Regions from separate parts of the Actinoplanes sp. NBC_00393 genome, predicted to be linked through region 1. Evidence: predicted binding sites of a transcription regulator. Region 1 holds the regulator's gene; the other holds the start of a gene.

Region 1 (14,394 bases):
TCCGCGGCGGAGTGCCCGGCGACGGCGGCCTGTTTCGCCGCCACCTCGGGCGCCAGCACGATGTCACCGAGCAGGGCCGGCTCACCGGTCCCGGACTCGCCGGGACCGTGGTCGACACTGCCCTCGTCCATCGGGAACGCCAGCACGTCGGTGGGGCCGTCCCCGCCCATCCACCGATGGTTCAGCTCGGCCATGTAGTCGATGTCGACCAGCAGGATCGACAGCTCGGCGAGGGGGTTGACCCCCATCTCGTCCAGGGCGTGCCGGGCAACCGCGAGGATCGCGTCGGTGTCGACCTCGACTCCCGACTCGTTGGCGATCTCGATGGACATAGTGGTGCGATTACCCCTTGCGACTAGCGCCTGCGCCCCGACGACCGGCCACCAGTGGCGGTCCGGCCCGGCACGGCGTGAACGGATTGTGCTGCCTGTTGTTCCTGAACGGCGTCGAACCGCGCGTACGCGTCGACGATCTCGGCGACCAGCCGGTGCCGCACCACGTCGGAGCTGGACAGCTCCGCGAAGTGCACGTCCTCCACGTCGCGCAGGATCTCCCGCACCACCTTGAGGCCGCTGCTGGTGCCGCCGGGCAGGTCGACCTGGGTGACGTCACCGGTCACCACGATCTTCGCCCCGAAGCCGAGCCGGGTCAGGAACATCTTCATCTGCTCGGGCGTGGTGTTCTGCGCCTCGTCCAGAATGATGAACGCGTCGTTGAGCGTGCGGCCGCGCATGTACGCCAGCGGCGCGACCTCGATCGTCCCGGCCGCCATCAGGCGCGGGATCGACTCCGGGTCGAGCATGTCGTGCAGCGCGTCGTAAAGCGGCCGCAGGTAAGGATCGATCTTCTCGGTCAGGGTGCCGGGCAGGAAGCCGAGCCGCTCCCCCGCCTCGACCGCCGGCCGGGTCAGGATGATCCGGTTGATCTGCTTGGCCTGCAGCGCCTGCACCGCCTTGGCCATCGCCAGATACGTCTTACCGGTACCAGCGGGGCCGATGCCGAAGACGATGGTGTTCTCGTCGATGGCGTCGACGTAGCGTTTCTGCCCGAGCGTCTTGGGCCGGATGGTGCGCCCGCGCCGGGACAGGATGTTGAGAGTGAGCACCTCGGCCGGGCGCTCGGTGGTGTTGGCCTCGAGCATCGCGAGGGTGCGGCGGACCGCGTCGACGCTGAGCGTCTCCCCCTTCTCGATCAGCTCGATCAACTCGGAGAAGAGCCGCTCGGCAGTGGCGTTCTCGGCCGGCTCACCGGTGATGGTGATCTCGTTGCCGCGAACGTGCACGTCACTGTCGAGTGACCGCTCGATGAGACGGAGGATCTCGTCCTTGGCGCCGAGCAGGTTCACCATGATCTTCGGGTCACTCACCGAGATCTTGGTCTGCGCCCGCACCGGGCTGGACGAGCCCGTGCTGGAAGGGTTCGGCGTACCGGTCATAGGGCGGCCCTGCGGGCCTCCGCCACCTGCTCTCTAAATAAGCGTCGAAAGGATCGTGCCATCCTATCCGCTCCCCCGCCCGCCCGCCGATGCCATTATCGCCCACGCCACCCCGCAGATCACCCGCCCGGAGCAGGCTCCGGGCCGGACGAGGCGGGCCCGCCGTCGAAGCCTTCCTGCAGCCGGGTGAAGCGGTACGTCGCCCAGTGCATCCGGACCACCGAGCCCCCGGCGTCGCGGGTGAGCCGGAGCAGCTCCCCGGCCTCCCGCCCGGAGACGGTACGCAGCACGTCGGGCCGGTCCGGCAGCGGTTCGAAGACCGCCGGCGGCCGGTCGGCCGGCGCCTCGGCGACCCGGGCCTGCAGCTGCCCGTCGTGCCAGCCGAACACGAACTCGGATCCCTCGCTCCACCAGCGGCCCAGCGCCGACCGGTAGGCGACCGGCGCGGGCGGCGCCGCCCGCCACGGCCTGATGTCGGCCGGGTCGAGTTCGACGGCGAGCCGGAGCAGCTCGTGGACCAGCTCGTTGGTCTGCCCGGCGGTGCCGGAGGAGCCGAGCACCGCGCAGCCCAGCGCGCCCGGGTTGCCCTCGCCGCCGCGCCGGCCGTAGACGCCGGCCAGGAAACCGGGCATGGCGCCGTCGTGGCCGACGTGCATCACCCGTTTCGGCTCCGGGACCAGAATCAGGCCGAGGCCGAACCCGGCGCCCCAGAGCGCCTCGTCGGTGGGGGTGAGCGGCCAGCGCATCTCGTCGAGGGTGGCCGGGGTGAGGACCCGGCCGGCCGGGTCGACGCCGTGCGGATCGGCCAGGAAGGCCGCCCATTTCGCCATGTCGGCCGCGGTGCTCCAGAGCTGGGCGGCGGGGGCCACGCCGGCCAGGTCGACCGGCGGTTCCGGGCGGGCCGCGTCGGAGTACGCGTCGACCAGATACCCCACGACCGCCCCGGCCGGGGTCTCGACCGTGGTGTCGCCCAGGCCGAGCGGGGTGAGGATCCGTTCGGTGAGGATCTCCGCCCAGCTGCCGCCGCGCAGCTTGGCGACGAGCTGGCCGAGCACCGCGAGCCCCAGGTTGGAGTAGTGGAACCGGCGCGCGTTGGGCAGCACCCGTTCGGCCCGGTCGAGCTCGGCGAGCAGCCGGCCGGCGTCCGGGGTGATCAGCGTGTCCCACACGTCGCCGTACGGCTCGCGCTGGTAGCCGGCGGTGTGCGACAGGAGCCGGCGCAATGTGGCGTCGCCGTGCGCGGGGACGTCGAGGTACGCCGAGACCGGCGCGTCCAGGTCGAGCAGCCCCTCGTCGCGGGCCTGCATGACCAGGACCGCGGTGAACGTCTTGGTGACCGAGCCGATCCGGAACCGGCTGCCGGGACCGAGCGCCCGGCCCGGGGTGCCGGACTCGCCGACGGTGAAGACCCAGGGCTCCCGGTCGGCGCGGTGCAGGGCGACGGACAGGGCCGGGATGCGCCCGTCCGCCTGGGCTCGGCGCGCGGCCCGCTCGTACCGGGCGAGGGCGCTCACCGACCGGCCAGCATGGGGCCGAGTGGCGCGCCGCCGAGGACGTGCGCGTGGACGTGGAAGACCTCCTGACCGGAGTGCGGCCCGGTGTTGAAGATCACCCGGAACCCGTCGCCCAGGCCCTCCTGCTCGGCGACGGCGGCCGCGGCGGCCAGCACGTCGGCAGCGGCACCCGGGTCGGCTGCGAGGGCGATCACGTCGGCATGGTGGGCGACCGGGATGACCAGCACGTGGGTGGGAGCCTTGGGGTCGATGTCGCGGAAGGCGAGGGTGGTCTCGGTGCGGTGCACGACGGTCGCCGGGATCTCGCCGGCCACGATGCGGCAGAAAAGGCAGGAGGTTTCCACCTGTCGGATCTTAGGGGCTGGCTGTTGAATGAACGGCGGATCCACCGAGCATAGTTTGGGAGCGCTCTCATGACCGAAATCGAACACTTTCTCCAGAAGCTGATCCAGCAGTTGAGCCTCGAGGAGAAGGTGTCCCTGCTGACCGGACAGGACTTCTGGTCGCTGCCGGCGATCCCGCGGATCGGTCTGCGGTCCCTGGTCATGTCGGACGGCCCGGTCGGCGTACGCGGCACCGGTTACACCCCCGACGACCCGTCGGTGGCGCTGCCCAGCCCGACCGCGCTGGCGGCCGGCTGGGACGTGGCGCTGGCCGAACGCGCCGGCCGGCTGCTCGGGCAGGAGTCCCGGCGCAAGGGTGTGCACCTGCTGCTCGGCCCGACGGTGAACCTGCACCGCACCCCGCTGGGCGGCCGGCACTTCGAGTGCTACTCCGAGGACCCGCTGCTCACCGGCGAGATCGCGGCCGGTTTCGTGGCCGGCGTCCAGTCGCACGGCGTGGGCACCACGGTGAAGCACCTGGTGGGTAACGACTTCGAGACCGACCGGATGACCGTGGACGTCCAGATCCCCGAACGAGCCCTGCGCGAGCTCTACCTGGCGCCCTTCGAGCGGGTCGCCGAGGCCGGCGGGTGGGGTGTGATGAGCGCCTACAACGGGGTGAACGGCGCACCGATGGCCTCGAACGGGCGCATCCAGGACGAGATCCTGAAGCGGGAGTGGGGCTTCGACGGGGCGGTGGTCTCGGACTGGCGGGCCGCCCGGGACACGGTCGCGGCCGCGACCGGCGGGCTGGACATCGCCATGCCGGCGATGGACAACCCCTGGGGGCCGAAGCTGGTCGAGGCGGTCCGCTCCGGCCAGGTGGCCGAGGAACTGATCGATGACAAGGTACGCCGGGTGCTGCGGCTCGCCGCACGGACCGGTGCCCTGGAGGGTCTGCCGGCCGTGGACGTCCCGCTCGACGAGGACGGCGTGGCGGTGACGCACGAGGTGGCGGTCCGCTCGTTCGTGCTGGCGCGCAACGAGGACGCGGCGTTGCCACTGGACGCCGGCACGCTGAGCCGGGTCGCGGTGATCGGCGCGCTGGCGACCGACGCCCGGGTGCTCGGCGGCGGCAGCGCCCAGGTCACCCCGCAGCACGTGATCTCCCCGCTGGACGGGATCCGGGCGGCGCTGCCCGGCGTCGACGTGGCCTACGCGATCGGGGCCGACCCCCGCCCGTTCCTGCCGCCCGCGCAGGGCCCGGACTGGGCGCCGTTCACTTTCCGGATCGAGGACCACGAGTTCGGGGTGGAGACCGCGACCGTCCGCTGGATCGGCGACCTGCCCGGCGGCCTGGACGTCGCGCACGTCACCAGCCTGGAGCTGCGCACCGAGTTGACCCCGGAGACGGACGGCGAGCACGTCCTGGCGATCTCCGGGTTCGGCGCGTTCGAGCTGACCGTCGGCGCCGAGAAGCTCTACCAGGGCTCGCTGCACCCGCCCGGCACCGGTCGCGCCGATCTGCTGCTGCACCCGCGGGAGCAGCGGTTCACGGTGACGCTGCCGGCCGGCGTGCCGGTACCGGTCGTGCTGCGCCAAACCTTCGAGCCGGGCATGGCGCATTCGGTGTCGACCACGCTGGGTCACCGCGCACCCGGCCCGGACGAGGACGGCCTGATCGCCGAAGCGGTCGAGCTGGCCGCACGCTCGGATGTCGCGGTGATCGTGGTCGGCACCACCGAGCAGGTCGAGTCGGAGGGCTTCGACCGGACGTCGCTCGCGCTGCCCGGCCGGCAGGACGAGCTGGTGTCCCGGGTCGCGGCGGCGAACCCGCGGACCGTCGTGGTGGTCAACGCCGGCTCGCCGGTGCTGCTGCCGTGGTCCGGCGAGGTGGCGTCGGTGCTGCTCACCTGGTTCCCCGGGCAGGAGGCCGGCGCCGCGCTCGCCGATGTGCTGCTCGGCGTCGCGGAGCCGGGCGGCCGCCTGCCGACCACCTGGCCGCGCGACGAGCAGGACTGCCCGGTCCTCGAGGTGCAGCCGGCGGGCGGCGCGCTCGGCTACGACGAGGGCATCTTCGTCGGCTACCGCGGGTGGTTGCGCTCGGCGGCCACGCCGCTGTTCGCTTTCGGTCACGGTCTTGGCTACACCACCTGGGCGTACGGGGAACTCAGCGTCACCACGACCGAAGCGGTCGTCACGCTGACGAACACCGGCGAGCGCACCGGGCGTGAGGTCGTGCAGGTGTACCTCTCCGGCGGCGACAGCCCGGTCGAGCGGCCGCAGCGGTGGTTGGCCGGCTTCGCGAACGTGCAGGCCGGCCCGGGCGAGACGGTCACCGTCCGGATCCCGCTGCCGGAGCGCGCCTTCCAGGTATGGGACGGGGGCTGGCGTACCGTCCCGGGCACCTACACGGTGACCGCCGCGCACGCGATCGACGACGACCGGCTCTCCGCCCAGATCACCCTGAGCTGACCCGCCTGCCTCGCCGCTCTCCTCGGTTCGCGATCTTGTCGAGTTCCCCGGTGCACCGGGACCCCACAAGATCGCGAGCGGAGGGGCCGGCGAGTGGCGGGCGGCGGGGCGGCTACCAGCGGCCGAGACGGGTGGAGAGCACGGCGAGGGCGGCGACGCCGGCGGTCGAGGTGCGCAGAACGGCCTCACCGAGCCGGACGGCGACGGCTCCGGCCTCCTGGAAGGCGGTCAGCTCCGCGTCGCTGATCCCACCCTCCGGGCCGACCACCAGCACGATCTCCCCCGAGTCGGGCAGCGGCACCGCGGTCAGCCGGTCGGCCGCCTCCTCGTGCAGCACGTAGGCGGCCGCGGCGCCGGCGATCCGCGCGGTCACCTGTTTCGTCGAGCAGTCCGGGTCGCCGGCGACCTGCGGCAGCCAGGAGCGCCGGGCCTGTTTCGCCGCCTCCCGCGCGGTCGCCGCCCACTTGTCGCGCGCCTTGACACCGCGGTCGCCCCGCCACTGCGCCACCGAACGGGACGCCGCCCACGGCAGGATCTCGTCCACACCGGTCTCGGTCATCGCCTGCACGGCCAGCTCGCCCCGGTCGCCCTTGGCGATGCCCTGGACCACCACCAGCCGCGGATCGGCGGCCGGCTCCTCGGCCCAGCTGAGCATCATCAGTTCCACGCTGCCCCGGCCCACCGAGGTCACCTCGCCCCGGGCGGTGCCGCCCCGCCCGTCGGCGAGGATCAGCGCCTCACCCACGCGGAGCCGCTGCACGGTGGCGGCATGGTGGCCTTCCGGCCCGTCGAGCGTGAACGACGAGCCGGCGGGCAGATTCTCGACCAGGAACAGCGGTGCGGACACACCCGCACGGTACCGGGCGGGCCGCCCACCTGCTCAAGCCCGGCGGCCGCGCTGGAGGCCGGGACCACCGGCCTGCCTCGCGCGGACTCCCGGTGACGGTCAGGATTCGGCGGAGCGGCCCGTCACCGTACGATCAATGGCCGTTGAAAGCGTCTCGCATGCGGCTGAAGAAGCCGCCCTGCTTGCTCAGCTCCGCCACGTCCTCGCCGCGGGTCTTGGCGAACTCGCGCAGCATGCGCTCCTGGTCGGCGGTGAGCTTGGTCGGCGTCTTGACGTCGAGGTGCACGTAGAGCTCGCCGCGGCCCTGGCCGCGCAGGTGCGGCACGCCCTTGCCGCGGATGCGCAGCGTGCTGGCCGGTTGCGTGCCCGGCTTGACCTCGATGTTCTCCTCGCCGTCGAGGGTCTTGATGGTCATCCGGGTGCCGAGCGCGGCGGCGGTCATCGGAAGGGTGACCCGGCAGTGCAGGTCGTCGCCCTTGCGCGAGTAGACGTCGTGCGGCCGCTCGTGGATCTCCACGTAGAGGTCGCCTGCGGTGCCGCCGCCGGGACCGACCTCGCCCTGCTGGGCCAGGCGGATGCGCATGCCGTCCTCGACGCCCGCCGGGATCTTCACGGTGAGTGAGCGGCGGGTGCGGATGCGGCCGTCGCCGGCGCAGGTCGGGCAGGGGCTCGGGATGACCGTGCCGTGGCCCTGGCAGTTGGCGCAGGGACGCGACGAGACGACCTGGCCGAGGAAGGTGCGCTGCACCGACTGGACCTCGCCGCGGCCGGCGCAGACCTCGCAGGTGGCCAGGTGGGTGCCGGGCGCGGTGCCGGCGCCGGAGCACTGGGTGCAGAGGACCGCGGTGTCGACGGTGATCGGGGCCTCGACCCCGAACGCGGTCTCCACCAGGTCGAGTTCGAGGCGCAGGATCGCGTCGGCGCCGGGCCGGGTGCGTGGTCGCGGGCCCCGCGAGCCGCCGCCGGCCGCGGTGCCGAAGAACGCGTCCATGATGTCCTGGAAGCCGACGAACGGGCCGGCGCCACCGGGACCGCCGCCGGGGCCACCGCCGCCGGGCGCGAGCGGGTCACCGCCGAGGTCGACGATCTGCCGCTTCTGGTCGTCGGACAGCACCTCGTACGCCGCGTTGATCTCTTTGAACTTCTCGTGCGCCTCGGGATCCGGGTTGATGTCCGGGTGATACTGCCGAGCCAGTTTGCGGTAGGCGCGCTTGATCTCGTCGTCGGTGGCTTCCCGGTTCACACCGAGAATTCCGTAGTAGTCCTTGGCCACGGGGTTTGGAGTCCTCAATCGTCTGCGCGAATCCGTCAATTCTGTGCCAACAGGTCGCCAACGTAGCGTGCCACTGCACGAACAGTAGCGATGGTGCCCGGGTAATCCATGCGGGTCGGGCCCAGCACACCGAGCCCACCAACGATCGTCGCACCCGGTCCGTAACCGCTGCTCACCACGGACGCGGACCGCAGGTTGTCGATCTCGTTCTCGTCGCCGATCCGGACCCGGGTGGTGCTGGGCTCGAGGTCGCCGATGAGCTTGAGCAGGATGACCTCCTCCTCGAGGGCTTCGAGGACGGGGCGCAGCGTGCCCTGGAAGTCCAGCACACCGCCGCGTGTCAAGTTGGCAGTACCCGCCAGCGCGAGGCGCTCCTCACTGCGCTCGACGAGGGTCTCCAGCAGCACCGAGGCGAGACAGGCCATGTCGCCGCGGCGCTCGGGCGCGCACTCGTCGACCAGGTTCTGCACCAGAGGCGGCGCGTCGGCGAGTCGCTGACCAGCAAGTTTCTCGTTGACCCGGCGCCGCAGCTCCCAGACGTCCTCGGGCGGGAGCGGGCCGGGCATCTCCACCAGGCGCTGCTCGACCCGGCCGGTGTCGGTGATCATCACGAACATCAGCCGGGTGGTGGAAATCGGGACAAGTTCCAGATGGCGCACAGCGGAGCGGGACAGGCTCGGATACTGCACCACGGCGACCTGCCGGGTGAGCTGAGCCAGCAACCGGACAGTGCGGTGCACCACGTCGTCGAGGTCGACCGCGCCCACCATGAAACGCTCGATCGCACGGCGCTCGGCCGGGCTGAGCGGCTTGATCCGGGTCAACCGGTCGACGAAGAGCCGGTAACCGGCGTCGGTGGGCACCCGGCCGGCACTGGTGTGCGGCTGCCGGATGTAGCCCTCCTCCTCCAGCACGGCCATGTCGTTGCGGACCGTGGCCGGCGAGACGCCGAGCTGGTGGCGCTCCACGAGAGCCTTGCTGCCGACCGGCTCCCGGGTCTCGACGTAGTCCTCGACGATCGCCCGGAGCACCTCGAGCTTGCGGTCATCCAGACTCATATGACCCCTCCCCCTGACTGGCACTCCCGCGGATAGAGTGCCAGTCTACGTCGCGCCGGGCAGCTACGCGATGATCGAAAGTAGGACCGGGTGCAGACGTGCCGGGGAGGGCGGGCTCAGCCGGAGTGAGCAGCGGATCTAGCGTGTCACCATGATCGAACCGCCTCGTCCCTCCGGTGACGGCAATCCCGGGGACTTCCCACCTCCGCCGTACATCCCGCCGACCTCCGGCGCCGGCGGCTATCCGCCCCCGCCACCACCGCCGCCGGGCTACCAGCAGCCGGGTTACGGGTACGGATACCCGCCACCCCCGGCGGCCGACGACCGCAGCTGGATCCAGCTGACCCACTTCATCAGCGCACTCCTGGCGTTCCTGACCGGCAGCACGCTCGGCTGGGTGATGCCGCTCATCGCGTTCCTGTCGCGGGGCAGCCAGTCGCCGGCGGTCCGCGCCGAGGCGGCGCAGGCCCTGAACTTCCAGATCCTCTGGTCGATCATCACCGTGCTCGGCTACTTCCTGATGTGCGTCCTCGTCGGTTTCGTCATCGTCCCCGTGGCCTGGCTGATCGCCTGGATCGTGCCCCTGATCGCCGGGTTCAAGGCGACCGGCAACCAGCCGTTCCGCTACCCCTTGAACATCTCGATCATCAAGTGACCCCGGACGCGCCGGGCACGGTCCGGCGCGCCTCACAACACGTCGCGGATCACTGCGTCGGCCAGCAGCCGTCCGCGCAGGGTCAGCACCAGCCGCCCGGCCCGGTAAGCCTCCGGGTCCAGCAGACCGTCCTCCAGAGCCTGTGCGGCGCCCGCCCGGTCCACCCGGTCGAGCGGGATGCCCTCGCGCAGCCGCACCCGGAGCATCACGTCCTCCATGTGCCGGTCCTCGTCGGTCAGCAGCTCCCGCCCATGGCCCGGTGACTCGCCGGCGGCCAGGCGTTTCGCGTACGCCGCCGGATGCTTGACGTTCCACCAGCGCACCCCGCCGACGTGGCTGTGCGCGCCCGGTCCCAGCCCCCACCAGTCGGCGCCGGTCCAGTACAGCTCGTTGTGCCGGCAGTTTCCGCCGTTCTTCGCCCAGTTGGACACTTCGTACCAGTCGAAGCCGGCCCCGGTCAGGGCCGCCTCGGCGGCGAGGTACCGGTCGGCGGCGACGTCGTCCTCGGGGTAGGGCAGCTCACCCCGGCGCATCCGGGCCGCCATCCTCGTGCCGTCCTCGACGATCAGGGCGTACGCGCTGACGTGGTCCACCCCCGCGCCGATCACGGTGTCGAGTGATCTGGCGAAGTCCTCCGCGGTCTCCCCCGGCGTCCCGTAGATCAGGTCGAGGTTGACGTGCTCGAACCCGGCCTCGCGCGCTTCCGTCGCGGCCTGGGGCGCCCGGCCGGCGGTGTGCTTGCGGTCCAGGACGCGGAGGACGTTCTCGGCGGCCGACTGCATGCCGAGCGAGATCCGGTTGAAGCCATTTCGTCGCAATCTGGACAAATAGTTTTCGTCTACAGATTCTGGATTGGCTTCCGTGGTCACCTCGGCGTTCGGGGACAGACCCCAGGTGCGGTCGATGCCGTCCAGGATCCGGGCCAGGTCGTCCGCCGCCAGCAGGGTCGGCGTGCCACCGCCCACGAACACGGTGTCCACCGCAGCCGGCTCGATGACCCGCGCGGCCAGGGCCAGCTCGCTGAGGACCGTGTCCGCGTACTCCTCCCGGCTCGCGCCGCCGCCCAGCTCACCCGGCGTGTAGGTGTTGAAGTCGCAGTAGCCGCAGCGGCTGGCGCAGAACGGCACATGCACGTAGACGGCGAAGCCGTTCTTGCCCACCTGCCTGGTGGCTTCGTCGGGGAGCGACCCGTCGGAGGGTACGGGTTCACCATCGGGGAGTGCGCCGGCCATCCGTCCAGCGTAGTTAAGGTTCCGGACATGGATCCGGTCCGCACCCTGACTCTGGACAACCCGGCCAGCCGCAACGCGCTCTCCACCGCGGTGCTGCGCGGCCTGCTCGACGACCTGGCCGCGGCCGCCGCCGATCCGGCGTGCCGAGTGGTCGTTCTCACCCACACCGGCCCGGTGTTCTGCTCCGGCGTCGATCTGAAGGAGACCGCTGCCGCCCGTCCCGGCGACAAGCTGCCCGCCGAGATGCTCGCCGACGTTCTCGCCGCGCTCTGGGAGTTCCCCAAGCCGGTGGTCGCGCGGATCGGCGGGGCGGCCCGGGCCGGCGGTCTCGGCCTGATCGGCGCCGCCGACATCGCGGTCTGCACGACGGACGCGACGTTCGCGTTCACCGAGGTCCGGCTGGGCGTGATCCCGGCGGTGATCAGCTCGACGGTCCTGCCGCGGCTGTCACCACGGGCCGCGGCCGAGCTCTACCTGACCGGCGACGTCTTCGACGGCCCGCGGGCCGCGGAGATCGGTCTGGTCACGGCCGCGGTCGCGGCCGAGGATCTGGACGGCACGGTGAGCAGGTACTGCGCATCCCTCATCCGCGGCGGGCCGCTCGCGCTGGCCGGGACCAAACAACTGCTGCGGCGTACGCGTAAGGAGCCGATCCGAGCCGAATTGGTGGATCTCGCCGAGCGCTCCGCCGGATACTTCAAATCGGCCGAAGGTCGCGAGGGCGTGGCCGCCGTCCGGGAGAAGCGGGACCCGTCCTGGCTGACCTGACCTCCCGACCTTTTGATCGACTCCGTTGGGTGGCCCGGTGGCAGTCACGCCGGGCCTTGAGCGCTCGTTGTCTAGGCTTGGCGTCCGGCGACAGAGGAGGTGCGGGTGCGAGCGAAGCCACTGGTGGGTGTCGTCACCCTGCTTGCCCTCGTCGGAGTGCTCGGCGTGGTCGTGGTGGTGAACACTCTGGCCGGCAACCTGCAGCTGCCACGGCTCGGTCCCGCGTGCACGGTCAAAGCCGACGGTGAGGTGACCCTCGACACGGTCCAGATGGCCAACGCGGCGACGATCGCCGCGGTCGGCGTGCGCCGCGGGATGCCCGAGCAGGCCGTGGTGATCGCGCTTGCGACCGCCTTCCAGGAGTCCAAGCTGGAGAATCTGGACGACGGCGACCGCGACTCGGTCGGGCTGTTCCAGCAGCGGCCCAGCCAGGGCTGGGGCACGGTCGAGCAGATCAAGGACCCTCGGTACGCGGCGGGCAAGTTCTACTCCGGGCTCAAGAAGGTCAAGGGCTGGCAGGAGATGCGAGTCACCGACGCCGCGCAGAAGGTGCAGCGGTCGGCGTACCCGGAGGCGTACGAGAAGTGGGCCGACGAGTCCCGGGTGCTCGCCGCCGCGCTGACCGGCCGGGCCACCGGCGCGGTGGAGTGCACGGTCAGCGGCACCCCGGCGGTGCGCGGCGCCGAGGCGGCCACCACGCTGCTGGCCAGCCTCAAGCTGGACTGGGGCAAGAAGCTGCCGAGCACGGCGCCGGCCGCCCGGGCAGCCGGCCTCACGGTCGAGGTGGCGAACGCCAACATCGGCTGGCGGTACGCGCACTGGCTGGTCTCGCACGCCTCCGCCACCGGCCTCGAACGGGTACGTTTCGGCGACCTGGAATGGCACGCGCCGGAGGGAAAGTGGCAGCCGGTCACCGACGGCAGCGGCAGTGTGACGAGCCAGGTGGTGGCGGAGGTCTTCAGTTAGACCCGTCCGCAACTATCGGTGACTAACCGTAATTTTTCGGAGACGGAAACACGGGTTGCGCTGTGTATATATCGACATGGACACTGCGCTACCGCGCTGGTACTAAGTAGAGCGTGTTGATGGCGGCCGAATGGATCCTGCTGGGTGCGGGGAGTGTCGCCGCGATCCTGACCGGGATCTACCGGTATCGCCCGGCCCGAAAAGCGCCGTGGTTCCTGCTCGCCGGCGCCGTCGCCGCGCTGGCCGCCGGCGACGTCTGCTACGAGCACCGGCGGATGGATCTCGCCGACGCCTGCTACCTCCTGATGTTCGGCCTGGTCGTGCTGAGCCTGCTGCAGTTCACCCGCGGCGGTGCGCTGCTCGTCGACCGGGCCCGGCTCATCGACCTGCTCGCGGTCACCTGCTCCAGCCTGCTGGTGATCTGGGTCTTCGTAATCGGCTCGGGCGGTCAGCTCGGCGCGGTCAACGCCGCCGACGTCATCGGCGGCCTGCTACTTCTCGGCGTCGCGATCCGGCTGGTCGTGGCCGATCGCCGCAATATGGCGGCGCTGCTGCTGCTCGCCGGCGCCGTCGGTCTGCTGGCCGGCGACATCGCGTTCCCGCTCACCCGCACTCTCGCCGCCGAGTCGGCGTACGTGGTGCTGTATCTGGCCTGGGGCCTGTCCGCCCTGCACCCGTCGATGGCGCGTCTCACCGAACCACGCGCGCCGCAGCCGGAGCCGGGCCGGTTCCGCTGGAGTGTGCTGCTGGCCGCCTCCGCCGCGACACCGCCGGTCGTGCTGCTGATCGAGGCGCTCTCCGGGACGATCCGCGACGGATTGGTGATCGCCGTCACCACCGCGGTCACCATGGCGCTCACCATCACCCGGCTGGCCGACGTGATCCACCAGCACAGTCAGGCGCTGACCCGCGAGCACGGATTGCGTACGGCCAACACCGCCCTGGTCGCCGCGGCCGACGCGCCCGCCGTCGAGACCGCGGTCCGCGCCGCGGTCGACCGGCTCCTTCCTTCCCACGCGGTCCGCCGGGTGATGCTCGCCACCGACGACGGCCGGCTCGCCTCCCTCGGGCTGCCGCCCGCCCCGCCCGGCTCGGAGTCGCGCAGCTGGTGGGCGCAGGCCGACGAGCCGGAGGAACGCACCCTGATCTGCCCGCTGCGGCTGGAACCGCTGGCGGTGGCCCGCCCCAGCGGCGGCGCGCTGATCCTGACCGGGCGCAAAGATGCCCTGGTCGCCGGCCGCGACGCCCTGGAGGTGCTGGCCGGGGAGGCCGCCCTCGCCCTGGACCGGATCACCCTGGTCGAGGCGATCGGCCGCCGGGACAGCGACATCTACCTGCGCACGGTGATCCCGAACACTGCGGAGATCATGGCGGTGATCGACTCCGACCAGCGGGTCCGCTACGCGAGCCCGGCCCTGCGGCGCCTGCTCGACGCCGACGAGCTGCCGCCGCTCACCGCCTTGGACGACCTGGTCCATCCGGACGACCGCGCCCGGGTCCGGCGCGCCCTGACCGCCGAGGGCGACGGAACGGTGTTCTGCGCGCTGCGGCGGCCGGATCACACGCAGGTGCTGGTCGAGATGACGTACCGCGACCTGCGCGAAGACCGCCTGGTCCAGGGCCTGGTGGTGACGATGCTCGACATCACCGACCGCCACGACCCCTTCGAGCGACGCCCGCTGGCCGACCAGGCAAGCGACCAGCCGGCCCAGGTCAACCGCCGCAGCGCCCAGCACAAGTTCCGCTACTGACCCCCGGCCCTTCTCCGCCCGGCCCTTTCTCCGCCCGGCCCCTTCTCCGCCCGGCCCCTTCTCCGCCCGGCCCCTTCTCCGCCCGGCCGCGTCCCGC
Region 2 (14,394 bases), 780 kb from region 1:
ACGACAAGCTGGTGGCGGCGGGTGGGGCGTACGCGGCTCTGTGGCGCTCCTGGCAGGGCAGCCCGGACCCGTGGCTGGTCAACAGGGCTGTTTGAGCGACGCCGGAACAGCCCTGTCAACCAGCCACGTTGCCCGGCCGAGCAACGCAAAGGGCGCGCCGGCATGCCGGCGCGCCCTGCGTGTGAGTGCTCGGTCAGAAGCCCGGGCCGTGCTGGTGGCCGTGACCACCCGGACCGTGGCTGTGACCGTGTCCACCGGCAGCGGCCGGGGCCGGCTCGGCCGGCTTCTCGACCACGAGGCTCTCGGTGGTCAGCAGCAGACCGGCGATCGAGACGGCGTTGGAGACCGCGTTGCGGGTCACCTTCACCGGGTCGATGATGCCGGCCGCGGCCAGGTCGACGTACTCGTCGGTGGCCGCGTTGAGGCCGTGGCCCCAGCCCAGCTCGTTGACCTTGCCCACCACGACGTAGCCGTCGTGACCGGCGTTCTGCGCGATCCACCGCAGCGGCTCCACCAGCGACTTGCGGACGATCGCAACACCGATCGCCTCCTCGCCGGTGAGGCCGAGACCGCCGTCGAGCTCCTTGGCGACCTGGGCGAGGGCGGCGCCACCGCCGGGGACGGTGCCTTCCTCGACGGCCGCCTTGGTCGCCGCGATGGCGTCCTCGATGCGGTGCTTGCGCTCCTTCATCTCGACCTCGGTCGCGGCACCGACCTTGATCACCGCGATGCCGCCGGAGAGCTTGGCCAGCCGCTCCGCGAGCTTCTCCCGGTCCCAGTCGGAGTCGGACGCCTCGATCTCCTTGCGGATCTGCGCGACCCGGTCGGCGACCTCGGAGGCCTGACCGCCACCGTCGACGATGGTGGTGTTCTCCTTGTCGACGACGATCCGCCGGGCGCTGCCCAGCGACTCGAGGCCGACCTGGTCGAGCTTGTAGCCGAGCTCGGGGGCGATCAGCTCGCCACCGGTGGCGATCGCCAGGTCCTGCAGGATCGCCTTGCGGCGGTCACCGAAACCGGGCGCCTTCACCGCGGCGACCTTGATGGTCTTGCGCAGCGAGTTCACCACGAGGGTGGAGAGCGCCTGGCCCTCGACGTCCTCGGCGATGATCAGCAGCGGCTTGCCGCCCTGCAGCACCTTCTCCAGCAGCGGGAGCAGCTCCTCGATGCTGGAGATCTTCTGGGTGGTGATGAGGATGTGTGCGTCCTCGAGCACCGCCTCCTGAGACTCCGCGTCGGTCACGAAGTTCGGCGAGATGAAACCCTTGTCGAACTGGAGACCCTCGGTGACCTCGAGCTCGGTGTGCAGCGCCGAGCCCTCCTCGACGGTGATGACACCGTCGCGGCCGACCCGGTCCATCGCGTCGGCGATCAGCTCGCCGATGGTGGCGTCCTGGGCGGAGATGGTGGCCACGTTGGCGATCGCCTTGTGGTCGGCGACCTCGACGGCCTTGCCCAGCAGAGCCTTGGACACGACCTCGGAGGCCTGGTCCATGCCGCGCTTGAGGCCGATCGGGTTCGCGCCCGCGGTCACGTTGCGCAGGCCCTCGCGGACCAGCGCCTGCGCGAGCACGGTAGCGGTGGTGGTCCCGTCGCCGGCGACGTCGTTGGTCTTGGTCGCCACCTCCTTGACGAGCTGCGCGCCAAGGTTCTCGTACGGGTCGGTGAGCTCGATCTCCTTGGCGATGGTCACACCATCGTTGGTGATCGTCGGAGCGCCGAACTTCTTGTCCAGGACGACGTTGCGCCCGCGCGGGCCGAGAGTGACCTTGACCGTGTCGGCGAGCGTGTTGACGCCGTGCTCCAGCAGGTGCCGGGCGTCGTCAGAGAAGCTGAGAATCTTCGCCATGCATTGGTCCCTTCACGCACCGACGCCCTGCCCCGATTTCGTCGGAACAGGGCGTCTGCGCAGTCAGTTAGGTCTTACTTCTCGATGACCGCGAGGACGTCGCGGGCGGAGAGCACCAGGTACTCCTCGCCGGCGTACTTGACCTCGGTGCCGCCGTACTTCGAGTAGAGGACCACGTCGCCGACCTTGACATCGAGCGGAACGCGGTTGCCCTTGTCGTCGATCCGGCCGGGGCCGACAGCGAGGACGGTGCCCTCCTGCGGCTTCTCCTTCGCGGTGTCGGGGATCACGATGCCGGACGCGGTGGTGGTCTCGGCCTCGTTCGCCTGGACCACGATGCGGTCCTCGAGCGGCTTGATCGCAACCTTGGTCGCGGTAGTCACGGGCATACCCTCCTGGGTACAGGTTTCGCCGGCCTTGAACCAGGCCGGTCTGATGCCTCATGCCACCGGGCGGGGCCGTCGTCGCGGGTGCCGGTCCGCCTGGTGCCTAACCGCACGGACGGGCCGGGCGGCTGGCACCCTCATGTTGAGAGTGCTAACCGGAGACTATTCCGGAACTAGCACTCCGTCAACCAGAGTGCCAACCTGTCACGCCAGGGAGAATGCCTGGTGTGACCTCTGAGCCGTTGTCGTTGTTGCGTACCCCGGAAGGGGCGGAAGCCCTGGCCGTGGCGGCCGAGATCGGCGGCGGTGAGCCACTCGCCGCGGCCTCGGCCATGCGGGCCCGGGGCATCGGCGCGGAGCTCGCCGCAGCCGCCTTGACCCAGGCTAGTTTGCGCGAGCGCGCGGCGATGAAGTTCGGGCCGGACGCGGCGCGGATGTTCTTCACCCGGGCCGGACTGGAGCAGGCGACGCGAGCGGTGGTCGCCGACCGGCGAGCGAGGCGCCTCGCGGCCGCCGGCGTGCGAACGATGGCCGACCTGGGCTGCGGGCTGGGCTCCGACGCGCTGGCGGCGGCACGTCAGGGCATCCGGGTGTACGCCGTGGACGCCGATCCCTCGACCGCGGCGATGGCGGCCGCGAACGCCGAAGCCGCCGGGCTGGCCGACCTGATCACCGTGGCCTGCGCCGACGCGACCACGGTGGAGGTGGAGGGCTACGACGCGGTCTTCGCCGACCCGGCCCGGCGGCAGGCCGGCCGGGGACGGGTGTTCGACCCGAAGGCGTACTCGCCGCCCTGGGACTTCGTGATCGGGCTGGCCGGCCGGGTGCCGCGTACCGTGCTCAAGCTCGCCCCCGGGATCGACCACGGGCTGCTGCCGCCGGGTGCCGAGGGGGAGTGGGTGAGCGTCGGCGGGGACCTGGTGGAGGCGGCGTTCTGGTGCGGGCCGCTGGCCGCGGCGCCCCGCCGGGCCACGCTGCTCGGCCGGGACACCGCGGAACTCACCGGTTCCGGCACCGACGCCGCGCCGGTCGGGCCGATCGGCGCCTGGATCTACGACCCCGACCCGGCGGTGGTCCGATCGCACCTGGTCGCCGAGTTCGCCGAGACGATCGGTGGACGGCTGGCCGACCCGTCGATCGCCTACGTCTACACCGACGAGCCGGTGGACACTCCGTACGGCCGGCGGCTCGGCGTGACCGACGTGCTGCCGTTCTCCCTGAAGCGGCTGCGGGCGCTGTTGCGCGAGCGTGGCGTCGGCCGGCTGGAGATCCGCAAGCGCGGCTCGGCGCTGATCCCCGACCAGTTGCGCCGGGATCTGAAGCTGTCCGGGCCGAACGCGGCCGGTCTGGTGCTCACCCGGGTGGACGGGGCACCGCTCGCGCTTCTGACAACAACGTCGTAACAGGTGGTTATCGGGCGCGCCTGGTGATCGTTCACCGGAGTAGCGTGCGCCCATGGCCAAGAAAGCGGCCGGTACGCCGGCCACCGTCTTGCTGACCGCGGAACGGGTTCCACACACCCTCCATCCGTACGAGGTCTCCCCGGAGGCGCCCAACTACGGCGCTCTCGTCGCGCAGGCCCTCGGCGTCGAGCCGGAGCGGCTCTTCAAGACGTTGATCGCCGAGGTCGATGGGCGGCTGGTCGTCGGCGTCGTGCCGGTGACCGGCGATTTGGACCTGAAGGCGCTGGCCGCCGCGGCCGGGGGCAAGCGCGCGGCGCTCGCCGACCGGGTCGCGGCCGAGCGCAGCAGCGGTTATGTGCGCGGCGGGATCAGTCCGCTCGGCCAGCGCAAGCGCCTGCCCACGGTGGTCGACGACTCGGCATCCGGATTGGACGTGATGTATGTCTCGGCGGGCCGTCGCGGGCTTCAGGTCGCGCTCTCGCCGGGCGATCTGCTCCGGCTGACCGGGGCGACGCTGGCGCCGATCCGGGGCTGAGTCCCGTTGATCCGCACCGGTCGCGCGATCGTAGTCAGCGGACGAAAAGGTCTGTTCTTAGGGGTTCTCGTCCCACCGGACACGAATGTTACCTAGCGTTACCTCGTGGGATCTCTGGAAGCACCTTCCAGGCGCTCAGCGGACCCTTGCGACGCTGCTGTGTTGCCGGATTGTTATCCCTCGTTACGGGATAGACCCTCGTTGCGGCTTGTGTTGTCGGCCACGATGGGAATACGTTGCCGGGCACAACAAACCGGTTCCTGATCCATCGGCGTCACCCAGGGGAGCGGTACTCCCAGGCAACGCGACCCTGACAAATCCGAACCAAGGCCCCGGATTTACCCCCCGAAAGGACATAAGGAATGCGTAAGGGACTGTTCGCCCTTGCCGCGGTCGGCCTGATGGCCACCGGAAGCATGGCCGCATGCGGCGACAACAGCGGCGACTCCGGCACCGACAGCGGCAGCGGCAACGCCGCCTCGGCGGGCAAGGTCGGCGTGATCCTGCCCGACACCAAGAGCTCCGCCCGCTGGGCGACCGCCGACCTGAAGTACCTCACCGAGGCCTTCAAGGCGGCCGGTGTCGAGGCCGACATCCAGAACGCCCAGGGTGACAAGACCCAGTTCCAGACGATCGCCGACGGCATGATCACCAGCGGCGTCAAGGTTCTGATGATCGTCAACCTGGACTCCGGCACCGGCAAGGCCGTGCTGGACAAGGCGAAGGCCGCGGGCATCGCGACCATCGACTACGACCGCCTGACCCTGAACGGCGGCGCGGACTACTACGTGTCGTTCGACAACGTGGCGGTCGGCAAGCTCCAGGGCGAGGGCCTGGTCCAGTGCCTCACCGACCTGAAGGCCACCAAGCCGGTCGTGGCGCAGCTGCACGGTTCGCCCACCGACAACAACGCCACCCTGTTCAAGGAGGGCTACCAGTCGGTTCTGAAGCCCAAGTTCGACTCGGGTGAGTACGTGCAGGGCCCGGAAGAGGCCGTTCCGGACTGGGACAACGCCCAGGCCGGCACCATCTTCGAGCAGCAGCTGACCTCGAACAAGGCGATCAAGGGTGTCCTGGCCGCGAACGACGGCCTCGGCAACGCCGCGATCCAGGTGCTGAAGAAGAACAAGCTGAACGGCCAGGTCCCGGTGACCGGTCAGGACGCCACCGTGCAGGGTCTGCAGAACATCCTCGCCGGTGACCAGTGCATGACGGTCTACAAGGCCATCAAGAAGGAGGCCGACGCCGCGGCCGAGCTGGCGATCGCGCTGGCCAAGCAGCAGGCGCCGTCCACCGCCACCGACACGGTGAAGGACGTGGAGTCCGGCAAGGACGTCAAGGCCGTCCTGCTCGACCCGCAGTCGATCACCAAGGCGAACGTGAAGGACGTCGTCGCTGACGGCTTCGTCACCAAGGAGGAGCTCTGCACCGCCGACTTCGCCAAGGCTTGCACGGACGCGGGCATCAGCTGACCTTCAGCTGACGAAAAGCCTGATCCGTACGGCTGAGGCCGGCGCCGCCCACGTCCGCGTGGGCGGCGCCGGAGTCGGTTTTGCAACACCTCCCGCACGCGGCTAGCCACGACGAAGTGGTGCGGCCTCGACGAAACCGGTCACCGAACGAAGGAGAACCACCCGTGGCCGCGACACCCCTTCTGGAGCTGCGCGGGATCGACAAGAGCTTCGGTCCTGTCCAGGTCCTGCACGACGTCGGGCTCAGCGTCTACCCGGGCGAGGTAACCGCCCTGGTCGGCGACAACGGCGCAGGCAAGTCCACGCTGGTCAAGTGCATCAGCGGCATCTACAACATCGACGCGGGCACGGTGACCTTCGAGGGCCGTGAGGTCGCGATCCACACCCCCCGTGACGCCTCCGCGCTCGGCATCGAGGTCGTCTACCAGGACCTCGCGCTCTGCGACAACCTGGACATCGTCCAGAACATGTTCCTCGGCCGCGAGAAGAAGAACGGCATCGTCCTCGACGAGGACACCATGGAGGAGATGGCCGGGGAGACCCTGCGCAGCCTCTCGGTGCGGACCGTCAAGTCGCTGCGCCAGCTGGTCTCCAGCCTCTCCGGCGGTCAGCGGCAGACCGTGGCGATCGCCAAGTCGGTGCTCTGGAACAGCAAGGTCGTCATCCTCGACGAGCCGACCGCCGCGCTGGGCGTCGCCCAGACCGCGCAGGTGCTCGAGCTGGTCCGCCGGCTCGCCGACAACGGTCTCGGCGTCGTGCTGATCTCGCACAACATGAACGACGTCTTCGCGGTCTCGGACCGGATCGCCGCGCTCTACCTCGGCCGGATGGCCGCTCAGGTCAAGGCGTCCGATGTCACCCACTCCCAGGTCGTCGAGCTGATCACCGGCGGGCGCAGCGGCAACCTCGGCCTGCCGCCGGAGAAGCCCTCCGACTTCATCGACATCACGCCGGGAGAGGCCCAGTGACCACCACGACCACGACCACGGCGGGCGGGATCCAGGCCGTCAAGCCGACGGTGTCCAGCCACATTCGCGACTACTGGGCCCGGGTCCGCGGCGGCGACCTCGGCACCCTCCCGGCCGTCCTGGGACTTCTCGTCCTCACGCTGATCTTCAGCGTCGCCCGGCCGGACACGTTCCTCAGCGCGCTCAACTTCGCGAACCTGTTCAACCAGGGCGCCCAGGTGACCTTCATCGCCATGGGCCTGGTCTTCGTGCTGCTGCTCGGCGAGATCGACCTCTCGGCCGGCTTCGCGAGCGGCGTCTGCGGCGCGATCATGGCCATCCTGCTCACCAACGAGGGCATGGCCTGGTACATCGCGGTCCCGGCCGCGATGATCACCGGCATCATCATCGGTCTGGCGCTCGGCGTGCTCGTCGCCAAGCTCGGCATCCCGTCGTTCGTCGTGACCCTGGCGGCCTTCCTCGCCTTCCAGGGCATCCTGCTGACCCTCCTGGAGGGCGGCAAGAACATCTCGATCACCGACGAGTTCGTCCGCGCGCTGAACAACGACACCATGTCGGTCCTGTGGAGCTGGGTCTTCGCGATCGTCTGCATCGTCGGCTTCGCGTTCGTGCAGCTCAACCGGTACCGCCGGCGTGCCGCCAAGAACCTCGTCACCGACCCGCTGGGCATCGTCCTGCTGCGCATCGCCGGCCTCACCGTGCTGTTCGTGGCGGCCACCCTGGTGCTCACCCAGGAGCGCGCGATCAACGTGGCGATCACCTCGCTCAAGGGCACCCCGATCGTCGTACCGATCATCGCGGTGTTCCTGGTGGTCTGGACGTTCGTGCTCAGCCGCACCACCTACGGCCGGCACGTCTACGCGGTCGGCGGCAACACCGAGGCGGCCCGCCGCGCCGGTATCCCGGTCGACCGGATCCGCATCTCGGTCTTCGTGATCTGCTCGTTCATGGCGGCCATCGGCGGCATCCTGGTGGTCAGCCGGGCCAGCTCGGTCGACCCGAACACCGGTGGCAGCAACATCCTGCTCTACTCGGTGGGCGCGGCGGTCATCGGCGGCACCAGCCTCTTCGGCGGCAAGGGCAAGGTGATCAACGCGGTGATCGGTGGCGCGGTGATCGCGGTGATCGACAACGGCATGGGCCTGATGGGCTTCGCGCCGGGCACCCGGTACATCGTGACCGGCCTCATCCTGCTGACCGCGGCCAGCGTCGACGCACTGGCGCGGCGCCGAGCCTCCGCAACAGGTAACTGATGCGCCGAAACCCGGGGCCGGGGACGGGACGCTGATGCGTGCCGGCCCCAGCCAGGAAGAGGTACGCCGGTACAACCTCGGAACGCTCCTGCGTTACGTGCACACGCACGGCGCGACGTCGCGTGCCGAGTTGACCAACCGGCTCGGCCTCAACCGCAGCACCATCGGGGCACTCACCGCCGAGCTGATCAGCGCGGGGCTGGTCACCGAGGCGGTGCCACGGGAGACCGGCCGGGCCGGGCGACCTTCACTGGTCGTCCGGCCCGAGTCGGGCAAGGTGTACGCGTACGCGCTCAGCATCGAGGTGGACCGGCTGCGCGCGGCCCGGGTCGGCCTCGGCGGGCGGATCCTGGAGCAGTACGAGACCGCCCGCCCGCCCGGGATGAGCTCCGACGACGCGGTGCAGCCGCTCGCCGACTTCATCCGGGCCATGCGTGCCGGGGTGGCCGACGACGCCAAGTGCGTGGGCAGCGGCCTGGCCGTGGCCGGCATGGTGCGGCGGCAGGACGGCCTGGTCCGTCTCGCGCCGACGATCGGGTGGGTCGAGGAGCCGGTCGGCGCGGCTCTGCGGGCCGAGCTCGGTGAGTCGGGCCGGCTCACGGTCGGCAACCACGCGGATGTCTGCGCTCTCGCCGAACATGCCCGCGGCGCGGCCCTGAACTGCGACAACGTCATCTACCTGTACGGCGATGTGGGCGTCGGCGCCGGCATCGTGGCCGGTGGGCGCCGGGTCATGGGACACGGCGGGTACGGCGGCGAGGTCGGCCACATGGTCGTCAACCCGTACGGGCGCCCGTGCTCCTGCGGCTCGCGCGGCTGCTGGGAGACCGAGATCGGCGAGCACGCCCTGCTCCGGCTCGCCGGACGGGCGGACAGCACCGGCCGGGAAGCGGTGCTCGAAGTGGTGGACGCCGCGATGCGCGGTGACAGCCAGGCCCAGCACGCGCTGCGGCAGGTCGGCGACTGGCTCGGGTTCGGCGTCGGCAACCTGGTCAACATCTTCAACCCGGAAGTCGTGATCTTCGGCGGCACCCTGCGCGACGTCTACCTCGGCGCGGCCGCACAGATCCGCAGCCGGCTCAACGCGGTCGGGCTGCCCGCGTGCCGGGAACACGTCCGGCTCCGTACCCCCGAACTCGGCGCGGACGCCGCTCTGATCGGCGCCGCCGAGCTGGCCTTCGAGCATCTGCTGGACGATCCGCTGCTGTCCTGAGCGCCGGTTTCCCCCGCCAGCCGGGGTCCACTGGGGAAGATCTATGCTGCCCGCCATGCTCGCGCGCCATCGGGAACCCCGCTCATGATCGAACAGCTCGAGGTGGACGGCGTACCCACTCTGCTCGCCCCCGTCGTCGGGCCGATGCACGCCGGTCTGGTCTTCCGGGTCGGTGTCGCCGACGAGTCCCCGGTCAACCGCGGGATCACCCACCTCGTCGAGCATCTGGTGCTGCCCGGGCCGGCCCAGGTGAGCAGCCATCTGAACAGCCGGACCGGGATCGAGCACACCTACTTCCACGTGCAGGGTTCCGCCGAGCGGATCGCCGAGTTCCTGGCCGGCGTCTGCGCCGCGCTGCGCCGGCTGCCCACCGACCGGCTCGAGGCCGAGAAGGACGTGCTGCGCAGCGAGGCGGCCGGGCGGGTGACCGATCCGCTGCCGATGCGGCGGCACGGTGCCCGCGACTTCGGCATGCCGAGCTACCCCGAGTGGGGTCTGTCCGGGCTCGCCGCGGAACACCTCAACGAGTGGATCGCCCGCTACTTCACCAGGGCGAACGCCGCACTCTGGGTGGCCGGCGACGAGCTGCCCGCGGGCCTGGCGCTGGACCTGCCGGACGGCACTCGACAGCCGGCTCCGGCACCGTCGTCGGCGCTGCCGGTCAGCCCCGCTGTCTTCGCCGGGCCGGGCGACCGGACAGCCTGGGACACCGTGGTACGCCGGGAGGCGCGGGCCGCGGTCTTCGCCAACGTGCTCGAGCGGCAACTGGACCGGAACCTCTGCGGGAACAGCCCGATCGCCGGCGCGGTCCGGACCGAGTACCAGCCGCGGGCCGCCCGGACGTCCCGGATCACGGCGTTCGCCGAACCCCTGCCGGGCCGGCGGGAGGCCGCGCTGGCCGGGCTGGCCGGTGTGCTGGCCGAGATGCGTACCGGCCGGATCGATGCGGACGACGTGGCCGGCGTGGTCGAGCTGACCTGCGACGGGCTGCGGGAGGCCGAGGAACGCGGCGGGCGGCTGCCGGGACAGGCCTTCAACGTGCTGGCCGGGCTGAGCGTGCGCAGCCTGGCGGACGCGGTCGCCGACGTGCAGGCGGTCACCGCGGCCGAGGTCGCCGAGGTGGCGGCCGCGGCGTACGACGCGGGCCTGCTGATGACTCCGGCCGGCAGCACGGCCGACATCGCGGGGTACGCGCTGACGCCCCCGGACGCCGGGCCGGTCGTGGCCGGGCGTACCCGGCGCTGCCGGACGGACCGCGGCCTGCGGCTGGTCCACGGCGACGAGGGCATCAGCACCCTCGTCGGCGAGACGGTCCGGACCGTCCGCTACGAGTCGTGCGCGGCCGTGCTGGCCTGGCCGGACGGCGGCCGCGAGCTGATCGGCGAGGACGGCATCACGGTACGCGTCGAGCCCGCCCTGTTCCGCGAGGGCGCCGCTGTGACCAACGAGATCGACACCCGGACACCGGCGTCGCGGCAGATCATCATGCCGGCCCGGGACCCGGAGCAGACCCCGCGGCCGCGCCGCCGGCTGTGGTGGGCGGCGACCGGCTGACCCGCAGCGGGATAACCGGTGCGCGAGGATTTTGATCGACGCTTATGCTGCGCGCCATGTCCCAAGCCACCGACGTGGTGCTCGACCGCGCAGTCGCGTACCCGGAGATCGCTGCTCTGCGGGCCGCCCTGGCCCGCCGTGACTGGCCGGCCAGCCGTGCCGTGCTCGATTCGGCCGGCCCGATGGAGCGGACCGCGCTGATCCGCTCGGTCTGCGAGGACGAGGGCCTGGAGGGGTTCCTGCGTGCCGTGCTCGCCGCGAATCCCGCTGACGGCGCCGCGTCCGCGCTGCTCGGCAGCCACCTGATCGACGTCGGCTGGAAGATCCGGACTGCGGCCCGGGCCCAGTACGTGAGCCGCGAGCAGTTCGCCGCATTCCACGACTGGCTTCGCAAGGCCGAGCAGGTGCTGATCGACGGCGCCGCCTACAACCCGCGGGACCCGGCCGTCTGGACCGCCCGGATCACCTCGGCGCGCGGCCTGCAGCTGGGCCTGGCCGAGAGCCGGCGACGGTACGACCGGCTCGCCGCCGCGGACCCGCACCACCTGCCCGGGCAGCTCCAGCTGCTGCAGATGCTCTGCCCGAAGTGGGACGGGACCTGGGAGCAGGTGCACGAGTTCGCCCGGGACGCGATGGGCGCCGCACCACCCGGCGGCCCGCACGGTCTGATCGTCGCCGAGGCGCACATCGAACACGTCTTCGACGGTGACACCCGGGCGGACATGCTCGGCTACCTCTCGAACGAGCAGGTCCGGGCGGAGATCTACCAGGCGGCGCAGCGGTCCATCTGGCATCCGGGGTTCCGCCGCGGCTACGGCTGGATCGAGGCGCTGAGCACGTTCGCGCTGCTCTTCATGCTCCTCGACGACCAGCGCGCGGCGGCCGCCACGTTCACCGCGATGGGCAACCTGGCGACCCGGCACCCGTGGGACTACCTGGACGACGACGTCGCCACCCAGATCCAGCAGGCTCGGGCCTGGGCCTTCGGAGGCACCCGATGATCACTCAACTCCAGATCGACGGCATCCCCGTGGTGCACGGCCCGGCCACCGGTCCGATGCACGCCGGGCTGGTGTTCCGGGTCGGGTTCGCCGACGAGCCGCTGGCCAAGCGGGGCATCACCCACCTCGTCGAGCACCTGGCCCTGCACTCCTTCGGGGTGGCCGACTACCACTACAACGGCGCGACCTCGGTGGAGTACACGTTCTTCCACACCCGGGGCAGCGAGGCGGACATCGTCAAGTTCCTGAACGGGGTGTGCGCGGCGCTGACCGACCTGCCGATGCACCGGCTCTCCACCGAGAAGGAGATCCTGCGCACCGAGGAGAACAGTCGCAGCGAGGGGCCGACCGAGGCGCTGGCGCTCTGGCGCCACGGCGCCCGCGACTACGGCGTCGTCACCTACCCCGAGTGGGGACTGAGCGGGATCACCCCCGACGACCTGCGCGCCTGGGTCGCCCGGTTCTTCACCCGGCAGAACGCGGCCCTCTGGATCGCCGGCCCGGTTGTGCCCGCCGGGCTCCAGCTCAACCTGCCCAACGGGTACCGCCAGCCGGTTCCGGTGGCGTCGTCGGCCCTTCCGGTGCGCCCGGCGTACTTCTCCCGGCCCTCCAACATGGTGGCCTGGGACGCGGTGGTACGCCGCGACGTGCGCGCCGCGGTCTTCGCCGGAGTCCTGGAACGGGCGCTGTTCCGGTCCCTGCGTCAGGAGAGCGGACTCTCCTACACCGTGCACGCCGGGTACGAGCCGCGGGCCGACGGCAGCGCGGTGCTCTCCGCCTTCGCCGACGCGCTGCCCGAGAAACAGGGTGCGGTGCTCGGCGGATTCGTCGACGTGCTGGCCGCCGTCCGGCTCGGCCTGATCGACCAGGCCGAGGTGACCACGGTCGTCAACCAGCGTGTCGAGGAACTCACCCACGCCGAGGAGCAGGGCGGCCGGCTGCCCGGTCAGGCGTTCAACCTGCTCGCCGGACGGCCGGTGCAGACCCTCGACGAGGCGCTCGCCGAACTGCGCGCGGTCACCCGGGACGACGTCGCCGCGGTCGCCGCCGCCGCGTACGCCGACGGGCTGCTGATGACCCCCGGCCGGGGTGGCGCGGAGTGGGCCGGGTACGCCGCGGCCCCGACCTCGTCCGACCAGGTGGTGCAGGGCATCACGTACCCCTCGATCGAGGATCCGGAGCTGTCCCTGGTCGCGGGTGAGCGCGGGATCAGCATGGTGGGGGACGGCTCGGCCGCGACGGTCTGGTTCGACCAGTGCGCCGCCGTGCTCGCCTGGCCGGACGGCGCTCGGCGGTTCATCGGTCACGACGGCATCCAGGTGAGCGTGGAGCCGACCCTCTTCCCGAACGGGCACTCGCTGATCCCGGCGCTCGACGCCCGGGTCCGGCCGGAGTTGCGGACACCGATGCCGGCCCGCGACGCGGCCCGGATCCCGGTGCCGCAGCCGAGACCACCGCAGGAGGTCCAATCCGCCCCGGAACAGCCGTCGGACAGCGGCGGCACGGTCGGCGCGGTGCTCAGCCTGGTGGTGCTGTCGCCGCTCCTGCTGATCTTCGGACTGCTCGGGCTGGCCATGCTGCTGTCCCTGGTGACCGACAGTGAGGACACCGGCTCGGAGATCATCCTCGGACTGTCCTTCCTGTTCGTGGCCGCAGCCTGCGGATATGGGGCCGCCAAGGCGATCGGGCGGCTGCGCGGGCGCTGACCGGGCGCCGGCGATGCAGGATGGTGAGGTGAACGCATCGATCCGGACCGGGCTCAGCGGGGTGGCGGCAGCCGCGGTGGCACTCGGCGTGGCCGAGTTGGCCGCCGTCCTGACCGGCGCCTCCACCGCGCCTCTGGTGGCGGTCGGTGGCGTGGTGGTCGATCACGTGCCGGCTCCGGTCAAGGATTTCGGCATCGCGGTCTTCGGCGTGCACGACAAGACCGCGCTGCTTGTCGGCACCGCTCTGCTGGTGGCGATTTATGCGTACGGGGTGGGCGCGCTCGGTCGACGCCGGTGGGCGGTTGCGGTCACCGGCATCGCGGTGTTCGGGGCCATCGGGGCCGGGGCAGCGCTCACGCGTACCGGGGCGGGGCCGGCCGCGGTACTGCCGTCCCTGATCGGAGCGGCCGCGGCGGTGCTGGTGCTGCGGCATCTGCTGCGGACGGCCGCGACGGTCGAGGGGCACGCTGCCGAGGTGGCCGAGCCTCGCGTGCCTGCGGCGCCCGCTTCCGCGTACCCCGGTGAAAGCCGGCGCCGCTTCCTGCGTGACCTGGGGATCGTGGCTGCCGTCGCGGCCGCCGGCGGCGTCGCGGGCCGGATGCTGACCTCGCGCCGCGCGGTGACCGCGGCCCGGCAGTCGATCGCGTTGCCGGTCGCGGCCGGACCGGTGCCCACGCCGCCTGCCGGTGCCCAGGCACCCGGCGCCGTCCCGTTCGTCACGCCGAACCGGGACTTCTACCGGATCGACACCGCGCTGGTGACCCCGCAGGTGGACCCGGCGGCCTGGCAGTTGCGCATTCACGGCATGGTCCGCAACCCGATCACGCTGACCTGGGCGGATCTGCTCCGCCGGCCGATGGTGGCGCGCTATCTGACGCTGGCCTGCGTCTCCAACGAGGTGGGCGGCGATCTGATCGGCAACGCGCTCTGGCTGGGTACGCCGATCAAGGACCTGCTCGACGAGGCCGGCCCGCTGCCCGGGGCGGACCAGGTGGTGCAGCGGTCGGTGGACGGCTGGACCTGCGGCACGCCGACCGCGGTGCTGCGGGACGGG

Evidence for each region. The regulator HrcA, encoded in region 1, represses chaperone genes, less so after heat shock. The targets are predictions, from matches to a motif close to GGTTNGCACNCTCNNNNNGAGNGTGCNAACC.
Region 2: the regulator HrcA is predicted to act here: its motif matches at 2,362-2,392, upstream of groES (co-chaperone GroES).

What each region holds. Positions count from the first base shown of each region.
Region 1 covers NZ_CP107942.1:9,965,138-9,979,531, reverse strand. Annotated here, with positions in the region: gene ybeY (rRNA maturation RNase YbeY) at 1-332, opposite strand, end outside; gene OHA21_RS46290 (PhoH family protein) at 356-1,435, opposite strand; gene OHA21_RS46285 (serine hydrolase domain-containing protein) at 1,555-2,949, opposite strand; gene OHA21_RS46280 (HIT domain-containing protein) at 2,946-3,293, opposite strand; gene OHA21_RS46275 (beta-glucosidase) at 3,363-5,747, shown strand; gene OHA21_RS46270 (16S rRNA (uracil(1498)-N(3))-methyltransferase) at 5,860-6,594, opposite strand; gene dnaJ (molecular chaperone DnaJ) at 6,728-7,867, opposite strand; gene hrcA (heat-inducible transcriptional repressor HrcA) at 7,903-8,925, opposite strand; gene OHA21_RS46255 (DUF4870 domain-containing protein) at 9,077-9,580, shown strand; gene hemW (radical SAM family heme chaperone HemW) at 9,613-10,812, opposite strand; gene OHA21_RS46245 (enoyl-CoA hydratase-related protein) at 10,840-11,580, shown strand; gene OHA21_RS46240 (hypothetical protein) at 11,680-12,546, shown strand; gene OHA21_RS46235 (PAS domain-containing protein) at 12,666-14,297, shown strand.
Region 2 covers NZ_CP107942.1:9,187,670-9,202,063, forward strand. Annotated here, with positions in the region: gene OHA21_RS42615 (ABC transporter ATP-binding protein) at 1-95, shown strand, start outside; gene groL (chaperonin GroEL) at 194-1,849, opposite strand; gene groES (co-chaperone GroES) at 1,924-2,238, opposite strand; gene OHA21_RS42630 (class I SAM-dependent methyltransferase) at 2,454-3,638, shown strand; gene ybaK (Cys-tRNA(Pro) deacylase) at 3,691-4,173, shown strand; gene OHA21_RS42640 (sugar ABC transporter substrate-binding protein) at 4,536-5,645, shown strand; gene OHA21_RS42645 (ATP-binding cassette domain-containing protein) at 5,810-6,613, shown strand; gene OHA21_RS42650 (sugar ABC transporter permease) at 6,610-7,866, shown strand; gene OHA21_RS42655 (ROK family transcriptional regulator) at 7,901-9,079, shown strand; gene OHA21_RS42660 (insulinase family protein) at 9,164-10,633, shown strand; gene OHA21_RS42665 (hypothetical protein) at 10,690-11,634, shown strand; gene OHA21_RS42670 (M16 family metallopeptidase) at 11,631-13,340, shown strand; gene OHA21_RS42675 (molybdopterin-dependent oxidoreductase) at 13,354-14,394, shown strand, end outside.